Regions from separate parts of the Geobacillus sp. C56-T3 genome, predicted to be linked through region 3. Evidence: riboswitches for the same ligand, from Rfam matches in the RefSeq annotation. Region 3 holds a riboswitch; each other region holds the start of a gene.

Region 1 (6,198 bases), 1.5 Mb from region 3:
GGCGCCACCTTCAGCAAACATTGAAGCAATTTGACGAGTCGATCGGACAATTCAACCGAATCGCAAGGGCCGTGCAACACAGCGCCTCTCCGCATATCCAAAATGACATACTGATCGTCTTCCTCAGCCAATTTGCAAGCTTCTTCGTATGTAATATAGGAATGTTTATTTTTTTCGATTAATAGAAACTGAGGATCCTCTTCCTCCACGTCCGTTTTTTTTCGCACATTCACTTGCAAACGGACGTTGTCAATTTCCGTGCGGTACAAACGTTCGCTGTCCTTTTTCTTCGCTTCATCGAGCAAGCGAAGCGCCGTTTCCGGGTCGCCAAGCTGGTTATAGGCGATGGCGCTTGAACAGAGCGCGCGAATATAATGGTACGGTTCAAGGTGTTTGCTTGTTGACTGCAAAACGAGCTGGAATTGACGAATCGCCTCCTTCCAACGCCCGTCATACAGCTCGAGATGCCCCCAATGGTAGCGGCAAACCGGATCGCCCGGGTCAAACCGGAGAGCTTGTTCAAACAATTTCCGAGCCTTTCGATAATTTTCTTTCCTTAATTTGATATCGCGGCCGTAATCGCGCAACAGTTGCGCAAACCATATCTTCAACTTCGTATTTTCCGGCTCCAACTGAGAGAAACGTTGGAAAATCACTTCTCCCCGTCTCAGCCATTGATCATCGTCATCGTGCTCCTCTTCGACGAGCCACTGATTCAATTGCTCGCGCAGCCGTTCGATTTCCTGTTTTTTCCCCACTTCTCCCGTCCCCTTTCGCATTCAAAAGCAAGTTTTTTCTCATTATACCAAGGTAAGGCGCCCAAGCCTACCGTCCGACAACAAGCCGCAACATCTCTTTTCCTTTTCTCTTCCCCATTGTATAATGCAGCGAGAATCCCTCCGTTAATCATGTTTTCCGGCAAAAAACCGCGTTGGACGATGCCCCAACGCGGTTTTCCTTACAGCTCATCAAACCCATTATCCACTTGCACTTTCGTATATTGGCGCGGTTTTTGCTCGAAGAAGTCTGATTTGCCGAGGTCGACTTCTTCATACGCTTTAATCCAGCGGAGCGGGTTCGTCCGATAGCCGTCAAACGGGCGGTCAAAACCGAGCTGATGAGCGCGGACGTTGGCGTAAAACTTAATGTACGCTTCCAAATCAGCCAAGTCGATGCCATCGATGTCATTCCCGATGATTTCCCCGGCCCATTCGATTTCCAGCTCAGCCGCTTTCGTAAACGTTTCACGGACAAAATCGGAAAGCTCCGGCGTCCGATACTCCGGGTATTCGTTCAACACTTCTTTGAAAATTTTCGCAAACAAATCAACATGAATGTGCTCGTCGCGGTTGATGTAATTGATCATCGTGCTCGTCGCCACCATTTTTTGCTGGCGCGCAAGGTTGTAGAAGAACGCAAACCCTGAGTAGAAAAACAGTCCTTCTAAAATGACGTCAAAAACGATGGAGCGCAACAAGTTTTCCACATTCGGCTCTTCCGCAAACGCCTTGTAGCCGTTCGTCACAAAATCGTTCCGCTTGCGCAGCGTCGGTTCGTTCCGCCAAAAGTCGAATACTTCATCTTGCTTCGCTTTCGGCACAAGGCTCGAGAGCACGTACGAATAGGAATGGTTGTGAATGACTTCCTGCTGGGCGAGCATGATCATGAGCGCATTGATGCTCGGGTCCGTAATGTAATCAGCGACGCGCCCAGCGTAGTCGGTTTGGATGCTGTCAAGCAGCGCCAAGAGTCCGATGATTTTCAAAAACGCATCCTGCTCGCGGTCGGTCAGCTGCGGAAACTGCTTCACATCTTGCGACATATTGATTTCAAACGGCGTCCAAAAGTTGGCGAGCATTCGCTTATATTTCGCATACGCCCATGGGTAGGCGATATCGTCCCAGTTCAACACATTCGAGCAGCGGCCGTTGATGATGCCCGTCGAACGGTTCGGCGCCTCTGGATCCATAATCGGCCGTTTGACTAAGCTGATCGTCATTGTGTCGATTCCTTCCTTTCTCTTTCAAGTATCGTGATGCGCGACCAACCGCGGACGCCCCTCCCGCACAAGGAAGGGAAAGCCCGACCAAAGGCGTTTGTTGCGCCCCTTGGTCAGCTCGCGCAAGAATCGCACTCTTCGATCGTCCCCGATGTCGAACGCACGTAATACGTCGTTTTCAACCCCGACTTCCACGCCGTCAAATGCAAATCGAGCAACTCTTTTGCCTTAATCGTGTTCATGACGTAGAAGTTAAAGGAGATGGCTTGGTCGATATGGCGCTGGCGGGCGGCGTTTTGCTTGATGCTCCAACGTTGGTCGATATGGTACGCCGATTTGTAATACCATGTCGTCTGTTCGTTTAAATCCGGCACCGTAACGGGAATCTTATAATCTTTCTTTTCCTCGGCGTATACTTTTAAGAAAATGGGATCAATGCTCGCCGTGCTGCCAGCGATGATCGACGTCGATGCGTTCGGGGCGATGGCCATGATATAGCCGTTGCGCATCCCGTAGCGGGCCACATCTTGCTTCAGCCGATCCCAATCGAGTTCACCGTGGCTTTCGTAGCCGCGCCGCTCAAAATAAGCGCCCGTCTGCCAGTCCGACCCCGGAAACGCCGGGTAGCTCCCTTTCTCTTTGGCGAGCTCCATGCTCGCTTGAATCGCCAAATACGCGATCGTTTCATACAGCTCGTCGGCATAGCGGACCGCTTCCTCCGACTCCCAGCGAATGCCTTTTAACGCCAAAAGATGATGCCAGCCAAAGGTTCCAAGCCCGACAGCGCGGTATTTTTCGTTCGTCAGGCCGGCCTGCAGCACCGGAATATTGTTTAAATCAATGACATTATCGAGCATCCGCATTTGAATCGGGATGAGCCGCGCCAAAACCCCATCGGTCACCGCCCGCGCCAAGTTGATCGACGATAAATTGCAGACGACAAAATCGCCTGGTATTTTTTCGATGATGATCATCCCGTCTTTTACATATTGCCGCTTCATCACCGTTGGGCTTTGGTTTTGCGCGATTTCCGTGCAAAGGTTGCTGCAGTAGATCATCCCGAGATGGCGATTCGGATTTTGCCGGTTCACTTCATCGCGGTAAAACATAAACGGCGTCCCCGACTCGAGCTGGCTGCGCATGATGCTTTTCATCACTTCGATCGCCGGCACTTTTTCTTTCGACAGCCTTGGTTCGTTGACGCATTGCCAGTATTTCTCGCGGAAACTCCCGCACCCTTTTTCCTCATCATAAAAATCTTCCAAGCTAAACCCCATCACCTTCCGCACTTCATGCGGATCAAACAAATACCAGTCGCCGCGCTGTTCGACTTGCTCCATGAACAAATCAGGGATGCAAACGCCGGTGAACAAATCATGCGTCCGCAGCCGTTCGTCACCGTTGTTGAGCCGCGCATCGAGAAACGCAAAAATGTCTTTATGCCATACATCCAAATAGACGGAAATGGCCCCTTTTCGCTGTCCCAACTGATCGACGCTCACCGCTGTATTGTTCAACTGCTTCATCCACGGGATGACGCCGGAGGAGACCCCTTTAAACCCTTTGATGTCGCTGCCGCGCGAACGGATTTTGCCTAAATAGACGCCGATGCCGCCGCCCGATTTCGACAAATTGGCGATGTCGGTGTTGCTGTCATAAATCCCTTGCAAGCTGTCATCGACCGTGTCGACAAAGCAGCTCGACAGCTGGCCGTATGACTTCCCGGCATTGGCAAGCGTCGGCGTCGCCACGGTCATGTATAAGTTGCTTAACGCCCAATACGCTTCCTTCACGAGCTCAAGGCGCCGCTTAGGTGGTTCATTCGCCATTAGCGTCATGGCGATGACCAAAAACCGCTCCTGCGGCAATTCATACAGCCGCCGCTCATAATCGCGGGCCAAATACCGGTCAGCGAGCGTGCGCAGCCCGATGTACGTAAACAGCTTGTCCTTCTCCGGATCAAGAAACGCACCGATGGCATCAATTTCTTCTTTCGTATAACGTTCAAGCAAGAACGGGCTGTACACCCCTTGTTCTGTCAGCGCAACAAGCAGCGAGTAGAAATCGCCATACCGCTCGCGCTCGTCATACCCACGCTGCCGCGCCGCTTCACGGTACAATTGCCGCAAATACAGCCGGGCGCACACAAATGTCCAGTCCGGCTCATCTTCATCAATGTAAGAAAGTCCTTCCAAAATAGCCGTTTGGTGCAGCTGTTCTACCGTGACGGACTCCTTTCGACTGAGAAGCTGCCAAACACGCTCGACGTATTCATCAAGCGACAGACGGCCGAATCCAGCGGCGGCTTGCCCAATCAGCGACGCAAACTCTTCACGTGAAAAAGAAACCGGCTTCCCTTGGTCATCGATGATGATCATTTTCGTCAATGCGGTCATTCGTTTCCCCACTCCTTCAATAAAAAATCCGCTCGGGCAGGCGAGCGGATGAAACGACAGACGGAAAAAAGGCATACGAAACCCTTTTTCTTTTCCCCTATCGTTTCATCTTCTCACACCCCGAAGAACATGAAACGTTCCAAGCAAGGCAGGTCTCCTGACTCGTGCATCGTCCTACTTTGGGGCCTTCCCAGCGGCGCGCCGAATGGCTCTTGCCGCCAGTGGCCATCCCATTTCGTCCGCACATACAGTTGCGGGGGCAGTTCCGGATTCACACCGGATTCCCTATTAAGTCCTGATGGACACCATTGCTTGGCGCAACGATATATAGTTGTTTAAAAAATAGAACAAAACAATATATAGTAGATGATCATCCTGATGGAACAAGCATATACCAAAACCGGGAGAATTGCAAGAGTGGGCGAATCAAATTTTCTCTTCCTCAAAAAATCATTCCGTTGTTCACATTCTGTTCATAAAAGCATGCTACGATTCACCATGTACGAGAATCATACGAAGGAGGGGGACACAAAATGGGATACAGACCCCAAATCTCACCCGCCCATCAAGAGTGGGCAGTGGAAACACACGAATTGGTGAAAACCTTTGGCGACCACCGGGCCGTGGACGGTCTCAATTTGCGTGTGCGCGCGGGCACCATCTATGGTGTGCTGGGCCCCAATGGAGCCGGCAAGACAACGACAATCCGAATGTTAGCGACGTTATTGCGCCCGGACGCCGGTTCCGCCCAAATTTTTGGGTACGACGTCGTCAAACAACCGCAAGTCGTCCGGCAATTGATTGGTGTCACCGGTCAATACGCCTCTGTTGACGAAACGCTCAGCGCAACAGAGAATCTAATGATCTTTTCTAGGCTTCTGGGACTGAGCCGAACAGAAGCAAGGCGAAAAACAAGCGAATTATTGGAGGAATTTGGTTTGACAGAAGCAGCCAAGCGCCCATTGAAACATTTCTCTGGCGGTATGCGCCGGCGTCTGGATCTCGCCGCCAGCCTCATTGCCCAGCCGCCGCTCATTTTTCTTGACGAACCGACCACCGGACTCGACCCGCGCACGCGCAATCAAATGTGGGAAACGATCCGGCGCTTGGTGAATATGGGAACAACGGTGCTGCTGACAACCCAATATTTACAAGAAGCGGACGAATTGGCAGACCGCATCGCCGTAATTGATCACGGCCGAGTCGTCGCTGAAGGGACACCCGATGAACTCAAGGCGTCCATCGGTCAATCGTCATTGCAAGTCAAGCTGCAACATCCTGGAGAGATCGAAACGGCCAAGCGCATCATTGAGCGCGTTCTCCATGTTCGGCCGACGGTATCCTTAGAAACCGGGAACATCACGGCGCCGATGGCCGATCCAGACCATGTGACGGACCTGCTTGTCGCTTTGCGTCAAGAGGGCATCCACTTAACCGAGTTAAGTGTGCAAAAACCAACCCTCGATGAGGTCTTTCTGACCATTACCGGCCATGGAGTGGAAAAACGTGCAGATGAATCCAATGATGTAAGGGAGGAAGCGATGAGATGAAACCAGTGTCTCCTCAATTGGAGGTCAAACGCCAACAGAAAAACCGTACAAGCGTTTCCCAAGCTGTACGAAATTCGCTGACGATGGCCTATCGTGGTTTGTTGAAGGTGCGGCGCACACCCGAACAATTATTTGACGTCACTTTTCAGCCGATTATCTTCACCTTGATGTTTACCTACATCTTTGGTGGAGCCATCGCGGGGAATGTTCATAACTACTTGCCCATGATCATTCCCGGCATTCTCATCCAAAC
Region 2 (6,198 bases), 540 kb from region 3:
TTCTTATTTTCCGCTGCCGCAGCCGTCGATTTTACAGAATAAACGTTATGTAAACGAGAAAAAAGTCACCGACCACTACGCGATCATCCCGACTGAACAAGTTGTTGCCCCGGAGAAGCTGTCGGACGACGAGCGGAAGGTGTATGATTTGGTCGTCCGCCGCTTGATTGCCGCCCACCACCGGGCGGCGGTCATCGATTATACGACCGTCACGACGCTCGTTGACGGTCGGGCTCGCTTCGTTTCGAAAGGAAGGCAGGTCGTCGAGGAAGGATGGCGCGCGGTCATCCGCCCGCATGAGGAGGAGAAAGATGCTGCGCTGCCTCCCCTTGAGCGAGGGGAGGCGGGGAAAGCGGCCGCTGTAAAGGTGAAAGAAGGGAAGACCGAGCCGCCGAAACGGTATACAGAAGGCGAACTCATCACCTTGATGAAAACGGCGGGAAAATTTTTGGACGATGAGGAACTGGAAAAAGTGCTCGCCAAAACGGAAGGGCTGGGCACGGAAGCAACAAGGGCGGCGATCATTACCATGCTGAAAGAGCGGAAGTATATTGAAGTGAAAAAGAACCTCGTGTACGCGACCGACAAGGCGAAAGTGTTGATCGAGGCGCTTGGCGGCACGATTCTCGCCTCGCCGGAAATGACGGCGAAATGGGAGCAGCGCTTAAGCGAAATCGGTGAAGGGAGCGCCTCTCCCGCTGCTTTTATGGAACAGGTGAAAAAGTTGGCGCAAAAAGTGGTCGCTGACGCCATCGCCGCTGCGCCGAATTGGAATTTCAGAGGGGTTGACACCGCCTCGATCCAACGGACAAGGAAGAAAAAAACGATGGGCGAGAAGCTTGGACCGTGCCCGCTTTGCCGCGGGACCGTCGTCGACAAAGGAACGTTGTACGGTTGCGACCAGTACGCGAAAACAAAATGCCCGTTTACGATCTCCAAACGCATTCTCGGCAAGTCGATTTCGGCGGCGAATGTGAAAAAGCTGCTGGCGCAAGGGAAAACAAATGTCATAAAAGGGTTTAAAAAAGGCGGGAAAACGTTTGACGCCATACTCGTTTGGGATGAAAACGAGAAGAAATTGTCGTTTCAGTTTCCGAAGCGGTGACGAAGGCAACAGGCGTTGGGGACGGGAGGCTTGGCGAAAAGGCGGACCGATGGCGGCCCGCCGATCTGGCCTCCTTTTTCTCAAATGATACACCGAATCGGGTCAAATGGGAACGATTTTCGTTTTTATTAACCATAATAACATTATGTAAACAATAAGTTCCCCCTGGCTCCCTGAAGGTGGGTCAATGACGGGGCAAACGACGGCAGGCAGCCATGCGATCCGGGCGGTCAGGATAGTCGGTGAACACACCGTCAACCCCCATGGCGCATAGGCGAGCGAGATCGTGTGGTTCATTGACGGTATAGACGTGAACCATGAGCCCGCGGCCATGGGCGGCGCGCACCCACTCTTCGGTGACGACTGAGAGCGGCAAGCCGATGCCATCGGCATAGACGGCGATTTGTTGCAGCAGCTCGTCGCGGCCGCTGTGCGCTTCCTTTTCGCCGACCAATTGAATGAGCCGAATGCCGCGCGGGATGAGCGGCCGGAGCGCTTGCAAGCTTTCCGGGTGGAACGATTGAAACATGACGCGGCGCTGTTGCAGGAATCCGTGTTTTTTCAATAGATGGACGACCGCCTCTTCGATGCCGGGCTGTTTCGTTTCGATGTACAACGGGGCTTCCACACGCTCCGCTTTCAGCATCTGAATCACCTCATCAAGCGTCGGGATGCGCTGGCCGGCAAAGCGTGGATGAAACCACGAACCGGCATCCAGCCGCCTCAGTTCAGCGAACGAAAAATCATTTACCCGCCACGGAGCACGGCGCGGGTAGACCGTTTCGGCATTTGTCGTCCGGGCGAGCGTCGCATCATGCAGGGCAACGAGCTTCCCGTCTTTGGCTGCGCGCACATCGACTTCGATATAGTCCGCCTGCATGCGGGCGGCGAGGCGGTAGGACGCGAGCGTATGCTCCGGCGCGTGTCCGGACGCGCCGCGGTGGGCGATGACGGCGGTTTTCGGCTGGCTGGATGGCTGACAGGAAGCCACGGCCGCTGAGACGATCGGCAGCGATAACCAAAACAATGCGCAAAGATAGAAGCGAAAAACCGTGATCGGGCGCATATACATCTCTCCCCTTCCAGTATCATATCGGAAAAACAAGTGCGAGAGAAAACGAGGGGATATAGCAGGGAAAGGATGTTTGTACCGATAGTGTCGCACATCAAACAAAGGGATATTCAGTTTGATGCATAACGTGCACCATCATGCCGCATACTGTAAACGACAACAAAACGTTGGGCTATAGCCAAGCGGTAAGGCAACGGACTTTGACTCCGTGATGCGCTGGTTCGAATCCAGCTAGCCCAGCTGAACGTCTGGTCAAACCGGAGGGGCTTTGGGCCGGTGAAAACGGTCTCCGCCATATATCGGCGCGGGGCCGTTTTTTATGGTTTCAATGCGGGCGGTAGAATACATCGAAGCGATTAACAGCCACACAATGGTTTGGTTCACATCGTCGCGTTCGTGTCAGTCGTTCGAATGAAAGATCGTCGACAAAAAACTGCTGAGGCAGAAGGATTTTGGCGAATGACGGCGAATGCAAAACATGAAAGGGGAGAGCGACAATGAAAACAGCCGATTTATGCGATCAATTTTTAGACGAGTTGCAAGTATGCGAGTTGCCGTTTCAATCGTACGGCGGAAAACGGATGTTTTTTGGGCCGATCGCGACGGTCGACGTGTTTGAGGACAACGTTCTTGTCCGCGAAGCGCTCGAGACGGTGCCGCCGGGGACGGTGCTCGTGGTCGATGGAAAAGGCTCGCGCCGCGTCGCGCTATTAGGCGACCGGTTGGCGCAAATCGCCTGCGACCGGGGGCTTGCCGGCGTCATCATCCACGGCTGCATCCGCGATTCGGCGGAAATCGGCCGCATGCCGCTTGGGGTCATGGCGATCGGCACATGCCCAGTGAAAAGCAAAAAAGAGGGAAAAGGCGCCCGCGACGTTGTGCTTGAGTTCGGCGGCGTCCGCTGGGAACCGGGCGCATACGTGTACGCCGATGCCGACGGCGTTGTCGTTGCTCGTGAAAATGTGCGTCTAAAAAGCGATTGATGGTTGTCATATTTTACGAAGGCGTTTCGATGTTTGGACGGTGATATAACGGATACAAAGAACAAGTTGAGGTGATAGAGATGAAATGGCAGGAAGTGCGTTCGTTGTATCCAAACCAGTTTGTGAAAGTACAGGCATTGAAGTCCTACTTACAGGAGGACCAAGAAATTATTGAAGAAGTGGATGTTATTGGAACTGTTTCGAATGAGGATGCAACTCGAGAGTTGTTGCAATCAAAAGGGAATCAGCTTGTTTATCACACGAGCCACAAGGAAATTGTTTTAAAAGTTCGGAAAGCGATTGGCCTGAGAGGGAAATTTCATTATGCAGATTGAATATCGTGAAGGATTGCTGTTTACATCGATCGAAATCGTTTATCAAGGAAGGTCTAAGTTGATTCATAATATGGTGATTGATACTGGTGCGGCGAAAACAGTGATTTCTCAAAATGCAGTAGAGGATATTCATTTGCGGGTAGAGCCGGGCGATCGTATTGTGGCTTATTATGGAATCGGTGGGAAAGAGTACGCGTTTACAAAAAAATTAGACTGTATTCAGTTAGATTCTTTCCAACTAAGAGAGTATGAGATTGATTTTAGCGGGATGGACTATGAGGGGATTAACGGTTTGTTAGGACTGGACATATTGCTGGACGCTGGATTTGTCTTAGACCTAGACAAGTTGGAGATGTATCGTTCTGGTTGAAATGGAGCGCCCGCTCGAAAGCAAAAAAGAGGGAAAAGGCTCACGCGACGTTGCGCTCGAGTTTGGCGGCGTCCGCTGGGAGCCGGGGGCATACGTGTACGCCGATGCCGACGGTGTTGTCGTCGCCCGCGAAGATTTGTCGGCAAAAAACGGTTGACGGCCGCCGTCAAGTTGTACTACGATGAAAACGGATGCTTGTTCCATGACAAGATCAATAGGCGAGAAACAAACAAGGTGCCTAAGCCTGCTTTAGGGTTTGGGTGAAAAGGGAAGCCCGGTGAAAATCCGGCACGGTGCCCGCCACTGTGATGGGGAGCTTTGCGGCAGCAAGTCACTGAAGGATGCTTCGGGAAGACGCCGCCAAGCGATGATCCTAAGTCAGGAGACCTGCCTTGTTTGGATCGGACGGATGCCTACGGGACTATAGGCAGACGTGCGGGAGAATGATGGCTGCATTGGGCCTGTTTGGGCCGTTTACGGCTTTCGTATACATTTTTCTGCACCTCTGCTGTAGAGGTGCTTTTTCTTTTGCCGAAAACCTGCCCGTCTGTCTGCGTCTAAATTCTATCATTCTAGCCAAAAAGGGGGGATTCGGTGGCGACATGGGATTTGCGGGGAATGAAGCATCATGTGCTCATTTGCAACGGAGGGACGTGCCTCCGCCATGGCGGGGATGACGTGACAATGGCGGTGCGCGAGGAGATCGCCCGCCTCGGGCTTGACGATGCTGTCCATACAACAAGGACGCGCTGCAACGGACGCTGTCAAGACGCGTGTGTGATGATCGTCTATCCGCAAGGCGTCTGGTATCGACAGATGACGCCGGAGCGGGCGAAGGAGGTTGTGCGCGCTCATTTGGATGAGGGGCTGCCTCTTTTGAAATGGGCGACGTATGAATATGAAGACGAATTGGTGTTGACGCCAGCCGGCGAACGGGAGGCGCCAAGCGGAAAACGAAAAACCGAACATGGCGTGAAAGGAGTGAAGGGATAAATGAAGAGAGCGGTTCGATGGAGCGGAATGGCGGCTTTATTCACTGCTTATTTTTGGTTGACGAATGAAAATGAAGCGTATGCCATGCACATTATGGAAGGATTTTTGCCTGTCAAATGGGCGCTGTTTTGGTGGCTGCTGTTTTTGCCGTTCTTTGTGTTCGGATTGCGGCGGCTTGTGCATACGCTGAAGCAGCACCCCGAACATAAGCTTCTGATGGCGTTAGCTGGTGCGTTTACGTTTGTATTGTCGGCGCTGAAAATTCCATCCGTCACCGGCAGCAGCTCGCATCCGACCGGGATCGGCTTCGGCTCGGTTTTGTTTGGACCGTGGGTGATGGTGGTGATCGGTACAGTCGTTCTTCTCTTTCAAGCGCTGCTTCTTGCCCACGGAGGGTTGACGACGCTTGGGGCCAATGCCATGTCGATGGCGATCGTCGGCCCGTTCGTCGCGTACGGAGTGTATCAACTGTGCCGAAAAGGGGCGGTATCCAATCGAGCGGCTTTGTTTCTTGCCGCTTGTTTGTCTGACTTGGCCACATATGTGATGACGTCCCTGCAGCTTGCCTTGGCGTTTCCGTCTCCTGATGGGGGAGTCATCGCTTCGTTTTTGAAATTCGCCGGCATTTTTGCCATTACTCAAGTGCCGTTGGCGGTGACGGAAGGCATCATAACGGTGATCGTCTGGAACTGGCTTTCCTCCTATCAAGCTTCTCCGCTGTTTCAAAAGGAAAAGGAGGCATAATGGGATGAAGAAAAATGGCTTGCTCGTGTTGTTGGCTGCTTTGCTTGTCATCATTCCGCTTTGGTGGGCGCGCGGATCGGAATTCGGCGGAACGGACGATCAAGCAGAAAAAGCTATTCAAACGCTCAACCCGCACTATCGTCCTTGGTTTGAGTCGATCTTCACCCCTCCAGGCGGCGAAGTCGAAACGCTTTTGTTCTCGCTGCAAGCCGCGCTTGGCGCCGGCGTGATCGGCTACGTCATCGGGTTGTACAAAGGGCGTTCGGAGCGGAAAAACAGCCATGATTCGCGAGTTTGACCGTTGGACGTATGACAACCGGCTGCGGGCATGGCGGGCGGAGTGGAAGCTGATCGTGGCGTTTGTTATGCTTGCCGTTGTCATGATGGGCGGCTGGCGCGAACAATGGCTTGTGCTCATCGGAATGGCGTATTGGATTGTCGCTCGCGCACGAGTGCCGTTTGCGGTGTATGGAAAAGCGATGCTCGCTGCCTCCGTTTTTTTAGGGCTCAGCCTGCTGACGCTCGTTGTGTCCGTGTCGGTTCCTTTTCAAATAACCTTGATCAGTAACCAGCTGAAGCCGGCTGCGGAGCTCGCC
Region 3 (6,198 bases):
AATCGCCACCCCCACGTATACGGACAGCGCGTAGCCCACATAAACGACCAACGCCGATACCCCGTAAACAGCGGCCAACACGACCGCCACGGCCGCCGCCCCTTTCGCCCGCCGCTTTGTTCCTTGATTCCAGCGGCGGTCAAGCCACGCAATCAGCGTTCCCATCCCGCGCACAGGGTGCGGCAGCCAGCGCGGGTCGCCAAGCAGCGCATCCAACAGCAAAGCCAACGTCATTGCCAGCAAATGCGTCATCGCCGCCCCCTCCGCCGCTTGTAGCGGTCAAGCGCCTCGATCGTCGCTTCATACACGAGCCGACCGATCGCGCGCCCGAGTTCCGTCGCCGTTCCGGCATAGGCAAACGTCCGCCCGGTTTGCGTCGCCGCCACGGCGAGCGAATCGGTCGACGTGCCGGTGGCAAGCGTCCTTGTTTCCGGGTCGCAAACGGAACGATCGGCGAGCGCTTTTACCTTCGCTTCCGTCGCCGTCATCATCGCCTGGACAAACGCCGCTTCCGTCAGCACTCCGTCAATGACAATCACCATATTGATCGTTCCCGGCCTTGCCGCAAGCGGCTTATGCTGCCACGCCCGAGCGGCATCAACCGCATTGCCGACGCCAGCGGTTGCCATGACCGCCACCGAAAACGCTTCCCCTTCTTTCTGAAGCCAAACGGCATCACGGACATCAACCGCCGTCATCATGCCGATCGTTCGTTCCGGCGAAAACCCGTGCTGCTCCAAATAGCGGCGCATGTCTCCTTCCGCATCGCCGCAATCGTAATCCAACCCGACTTGGCGGTTGACAAAATGGGTCGCCCATTGAAACCCAGCGCCGATCAATGCCGAGGACAGGACGCGAAGCGGCTGGCAGGAGGCCAGAACAGCGGCGTCATCAAGAAAGGACAAACGCAGCCCGCCGGCCGACGATTCTTCTTGTTTCCCTTTCGGCACGAACGAAAACATCGGCTTTGCCGCCGCCGGATGAGCCAGACGCACAATCGGCGCGGCAAACACTTCCTCAAGCAGCGCCGGCGTCATCACATCTGTCGGCGTTCCAAGCGCCGCTGTTTTTCCTTCTTTTAACACAAGCACCCGGTCGCAATATAAGCTAGCGACGTTCATATCGTGAAAGACGGCGACGACCGTCAAATCGCGGGAGCGGGCAGCTTCCGCGAGCCGGTCCAAAAGCCGGACTTGGCCGCTCACATCCATATGGTTCGTCGGCTCATCCAGCAAGAGCAGCTGCGGCTTTTGGGCAAGCGCCCGCGCCAAATAGGCGCGCTGCCGCTCGCCGCCGCTTAGCCGCTCAAGCGGCTCATCGATTTTGTCAGCCAAGCCGACCGCACGAAGCGCTTCTTGAACCGCCGCTTCATCCTCTTTCGTCCACGTCGGAAACAAGCCGCGCTGATGGGCGTAGCGGCCGAGCGCCACCGTTTCTCTCACCGTATAGCCGGCCGCCGCCTCCGCTGTCTGCGGCAGGACGGCGGCAAACCGCGCCCATTGCTTCGCAGACAGCGCCAAAAGCGGCTGGCCATGAATCTTGATCTCACCGCTGGCAAGCGGAAGCTCTTTGCAAATGAGTTTCAGCAGCGTCGTTTTTCCGCTGCCGTTCGGCCCGACGATGCCAAAAAGCTCCCCTTTTTCCACGGAAAACGTCACACGATCAAGCACTTGCTTTGGTCCATACCGATGCGATACGGCCCGCACCTCGAGCATCATCATCCCATCTTTCGCTTCATTTTTCGGAAAAACAAGACGGCAAATAGCGGGGCGCCGATCAGCGCGGTGATGACGCCGATCGGCAGTTCGCGCGGTTCGATGATCGTCCGCGCCGCCACATCGGCAAGCACAAGAAACGCCCCGCCATACAAGAGCGACAGCGGCAGCAGCACCCGGTAGTTTGGCCCGCACACAAGCCGAACCATATGCGGAACAACGAGCCCAACAAAACCGATCGTCCCGGACACCGACACCGCCGCGCCGGTGAGCAGCGCCGCCGCCGTCAAAATGATGACTTTTCGGCGCGTAACATCAACGCCGACATGAAGCGCCGCCGCCTCGCCAAAAGCAAACGCGTTCAACTCGCGGCCGTTGGCGAGAAGCACCGCCGCGCCGATGAGAAAAAACGGCAACAAAAGCCCGCTGTATTTCCAGCCGCGCATCGCGACGCTTCCCATCAGCCATGAGATGATTTGCCGCAATTCTTCCCCGGTCAAAGCGATCATCAGTGAAATGAACGCGCTGAAAAACGCGCCGAAGATAATGCCGGCTAAAATGATCGTCTCAACCGACAGCTGCGGCTCAACCGCGCGAGTGAACGCCAAAACGGCGACAAGCGTCGCCATGCCGCATAAAATGCTCACGATCGGCAGCGTGAACGTGCCAAAGAGCGGCCATTGCCAGCCGAGAAAGATGACGAGCACCGCCCCGACCGAGGCGCCGGACGAGACGCCGAGCGTGTACGGATCGGCGAGCGCATTTTTCAGCAACCCTTGGAACGCCGCGCCAGCCAGTGCCAATGACGCCCCGACCAAAAAAGCGAGCACGACGCGCGGCAAGCGGATCGCCATCACGATCGGCACCCAATCGGCCGGAATGTCAGACGGAAGCGGCATACCAAACCATTCGGACGCAAGAATGCGAACAATAGAAGAAAAGGGAATCGACAGCGATCCTGTCGATATCCCTACGAGCAACGATAACATGGCCGCCGTGACGGCCAATATATACATCCACGTTTTACTTGAACACATCCGGGTAAATGGCTTTGGCAAGTTCCTCGACCCCTTCGACAAGGCGCGGACCCGGGCGGCTTACTAAGTCGGTGTTGACGTCATACACCCGCTTGTTTTTCACCGCCGGCACGTCTTTCCAAGCGGCGCGCGCAAACACTTGCTTCGCTCCGCCGTATGTCGTGATGATAACGTCCGGCTTATAGGCTACGGCTTTTTCTTCCGTCACCATCGGCCAGCCTTCCAAGCTGCCGGCGACGTTTTTCGCTGAAATCACTTGAAGCATCTCATCCATAAACGTCCCTTTGCCGGCCGTATACAGCTGCGGCGGCGGCGACACTTCAATCCAGACGTTCGCTTGTTTGTCCGCCGGGATTTGTTTCGCTTTTTCTTGAATTTGCGCAAGCTTCTCTTTCATATCCTTAATCACTTGCTTCGCTTTGTCTGTCGTCCCGGTCGCTTTGCCGATCAATTCGATGGACGCATACACATCGTCGAACGACTTCGCGTCATTCACGACAAGCACGGTGATGCCGGCGTCTTTCAATTGCTTGAGGCCATCGCGCGAGTTATGGGCGCTTGACGCGTGGGCCAAGACAAGATCCGGTTTGAGCGAAATGATTTTCTCGACGTTGAATTCCATGCCGCCGATTTTCGTTTTCGTTTTGACGTCTTCCGGATAATTGTCAAAATCGCTGACGCCGACGATCTTATCGCCCAACCCCAACGCATAGGCGATTTCCGTATTGCTTGGGATGAGCGAGACGATCTTTTTCGGTTCCGCTTTGATCGTGACATCCTCGCCAAGCCCGTCTTTCACCGTCACCGGAAACGCCGCTTGTTCCGTTTTCGGTTCTTCTTTTTTCGCAGGCTCGGTGCTGCCATTCGCCCCGCCGCAGCCGACGAGCACGGCGGCCAAAAGGAAGAACACCGCCACCACCGCCGGCCATGTCCAACGTTTCATCCGTCATTCCCCCTTCAGTGATGTATGTACAATAAAAAACGCCCATTCCGCCTAAATCTGGGAATGAGCGCGAAACAGACCGCCAATGGGCACAACAATGCCCTGTACGACTGTTTCCGCGTCTCACCCCCCGAAGATTCGGAAACTGCGGCAAGCAAGGCAGGTCTACTGGCTCATGCTTCATCCTACTCTGAAGCCTTCCCGTACGGAAAACAGCGCAAGCCATCTGTCCGTACAGTGGCGATTTCATTTCGTCCGCATTGACAGTTGCGGGGACAGCTCCGGATTCCCACCGGATTCCCTATTAAGCCTTTTCGGCACCTTGCTGCGAGTTGATGAATTTGTCGGATATGGACATTTTTATAATAATGCAGCGTTTAGCATTTGACAACTATGAATTTACAGCAGGTTGGAGGGAAGTCGTCACCTTCCCACTCTTGCAGACAATCGAGATGGATTCATAACCCATGTTTCATACGGAACAGAGCATTCCCTTTTCATCGCATCGAGCACCCGCGATTTCAAATGCGGCCATGTCACATATTCATCAATATTCGACTCATCGATCAACACAAACTTCGCCTTTTGAATTTCCTCAGGCTGGGGAGAAACGTTTCCTTTCACATATGTCGCTTTAAATACAATGTTTATGATATTTTTAGTTTCATTGTAATACACGCCGCTGACCCCGATGAGACGGATGTCAACGCCAGTCTCTTCATACACCTCGCGATGAACGGCCCGATCGAGCGGCTCGCCTGGTTCAACTTGTCCGCCCGGCATTTCCCACGTATCGGAGCGGTCATAGCTTTTAACAAGCAAAACCTCTCCCGTGTCATTCGTAATATAGGCTGAAACGGTGATAATGGCTTGTTGGTGTTTATCCATCAAGCTCTCCTCCTACATCGCGGAATGATCCTAGCCCTCTCCTGCAGAAAAAAAGCAGCTGCCCCATCTATACTGCCATCTTGAAAAAAATAAGGAAAGATACCTCGCCTCTGGCACGGCGTCTTTCCCCGATACAACCTTCATCTCGTCACTGTTGAATATATTTGTCAAACACAAAGCCGAAATCCTTCACCGTATAGTTCTTTTTCGCTTCCGTCAGCCAGCGAAAAGCGTATTCATTCACGGCCTGAAAATCCGCCGACACATTGGCGCCGTCGCCGCGCATGTTGGCAAACACCTTCGTTGCCAGTTCCAGACTCCGCTCCGCATAGTTGAACTTCGTTTCGTTTTCAAGGCAAATCTCCGCGATCGCCAGCAGCGATTTATACAAATCTTTCAATTCCTCAATATGCTTTTTATGCACATCAATGGAGTAGGAATGCGGTCCAATTTTAAATTTAATTTCCGCATCCAAATCGACCGTCCCGGCCGTTTCGAGCGATACGTCGGAAATCGGATGCTTGTAGTAATCGTAGCGGCGCAGCGTCCGTTTTTTGCTCGCGGCGCTCGTGCCGTCCAGATGAATGAGCGCACGGTTTGTGAAGCAATATTCATCGGATTTCGATTTAATAAGGAAATAGATTTTTTCCCCATCCTCGTGCATCACATAATCATCGGCATCCACTTTGTCGTAGTCTTTCGGCTGAATAACCGAGCCGATGTCGCTTAGCCCAAGCACATCGGCGGCGACTTTTCCAAACATGCTCATGTTCCTCCGGCTCCTTCCACGTTTTATCGGCGCCCACCTATTGGCGGATGAACGGCGTTTTGCCTTAACAAGGCGCCGTACCCTCATTCTGTAATACGTCGCGATCGAAAAAATGTTTCATCGTCGGCAAAAAACGAAAGACCCAACGCCTTTTATGACGGCGTCAGGCCTTACAAGCAACTACAGTTCCCCGCTTAGACGGGAGTCTTTGTTCGTGAGTCGCAAAAAGACCAGATAAACGAGTCCAATCGCGATCCAACTCAATCCTAGCTTTTTGCTGAGCGGGTCCAGGTTCATCCATACATAGCCGATGATAACAAAACCGATGAGCGGAAACAAGAGATGATTGATATAATCGTTACTCTTTTGTTTGCGCAAGAAATAGTTCATCACTGATACATGCAAAAAGAGGAAAGCCGTCAGGGCGCCAAAGTTGACAAGCGAAGCGAGTTTATCAATTTGTGAGGCGAACACCGTCGTGACAATGAGCGAAATCACAGCTACAAGCAATGTGCTGACGTATGGCGTTTGAAATTTCGGATGCACTTTAGCCAGCACACTGGGCAGTTTACGGTCGCGACCCATGCTGTACAAAATGCGGGAGATGGCTGCCTGGGCGACGAGCGCGTTCGCGATCCCCCATGAAAGCGCAGTGGCGATGATCGTTGTCCATTTCAGCCATGGTCCTCCTGCCAGCTCCGCAATCTGATAAAACGCCACATCTGCGTTTTTAAACGTCGTATAATCAGGCCAAATGAGAGCGGCGACCCATGTTTGCACGATGAAAAGCGCACCGACAACGAGCAAAGCGAAAATGATCGCTTTGCCGATCGATGATTTCCCGTC

The links. Region 3 has a riboswitch for cobalamin ahead of GC56T3_RS06585 (ABC transporter substrate-binding protein). Riboswitches for the same ligand answer to the same signal wherever they lie in the genome.
Region 1: another riboswitch for cobalamin. It lies ahead of GC56T3_RS13755 (ribonucleoside-diphosphate reductase subunit alpha); the one in region 3 lies ahead of GC56T3_RS06585 (ABC transporter substrate-binding protein).
Region 2: another riboswitch for cobalamin. It lies ahead of GC56T3_RS09120 (ferredoxin); the one in region 3 lies ahead of GC56T3_RS06585 (ABC transporter substrate-binding protein).

What each region holds. Positions count from the first base shown of each region.
Region 1 covers NC_014206.1:2,785,794-2,791,991, forward strand. The annotation lists gene GC56T3_RS18845 (helix-turn-helix domain-containing protein) at 1-758, opposite strand, end outside; gene GC56T3_RS13750 (ribonucleotide-diphosphate reductase subunit beta) at 959-1,999, opposite strand; gene GC56T3_RS13755 (ribonucleoside-diphosphate reductase subunit alpha) at 2,113-4,470, opposite strand; cobalamin riboswitch at 4,525-4,720, opposite strand; gene GC56T3_RS13760 (ATP-binding cassette domain-containing protein) at 4,929-5,945, shown strand; gene GC56T3_RS13765 (ABC transporter permease) at 5,942-6,198, shown strand, end outside.
Region 2 covers NC_014206.1:1,836,465-1,842,662, forward strand. The annotation lists gene GC56T3_RS09085 (DNA topoisomerase III) at 1-1,105, shown strand, start outside; gene GC56T3_RS09090 (glycerophosphodiester phosphodiesterase family protein) at 1,290-2,171, opposite strand; tRNA gene GC56T3_RS09095 (tRNA-Gln) at 2,346-2,417, shown strand; gene rraA (ribonuclease E activity regulator RraA) at 2,675-3,160, shown strand; gene GC56T3_RS09105 (hypothetical protein) at 3,241-3,495, shown strand; gene GC56T3_RS09110 (retropepsin-like aspartic protease) at 3,485-3,865, shown strand; partial or broken gene GC56T3_RS09115 (S-adenosylmethionine--2-demethylmenaquinone methyltransferase) at 3,876-4,022, shown strand; cobalamin riboswitch at 4,081-4,275, shown strand; gene GC56T3_RS09120 (ferredoxin) at 4,460-4,858, shown strand; gene GC56T3_RS09125 (energy-coupling factor ABC transporter permease) at 4,859-5,602, shown strand; gene GC56T3_RS09130 (energy-coupling factor ABC transporter substrate-binding protein) at 5,607-5,900, shown strand; gene GC56T3_RS09135 (energy-coupling factor transporter transmembrane protein EcfT) at 5,884-6,198, shown strand, end outside.
Region 3 covers NC_014206.1:1,294,809-1,301,006, reverse strand. The annotation lists gene cbiB (adenosylcobinamide-phosphate synthase CbiB) at 1-252, opposite strand, end outside; gene GC56T3_RS06595 (adenosylcobinamide amidohydrolase) at 249-1,721, opposite strand; gene GC56T3_RS06590 (iron ABC transporter permease) at 1,718-2,752, opposite strand; gene GC56T3_RS06585 (ABC transporter substrate-binding protein) at 2,739-3,695, opposite strand; cobalamin riboswitch at 3,836-4,035, opposite strand; gene GC56T3_RS06580 (NUDIX hydrolase) at 4,119-4,586, opposite strand; gene GC56T3_RS06575 (PH domain-containing protein) at 4,732-5,346, opposite strand; gene GC56T3_RS06570 (APC family permease) at 5,533-6,198, opposite strand, start outside.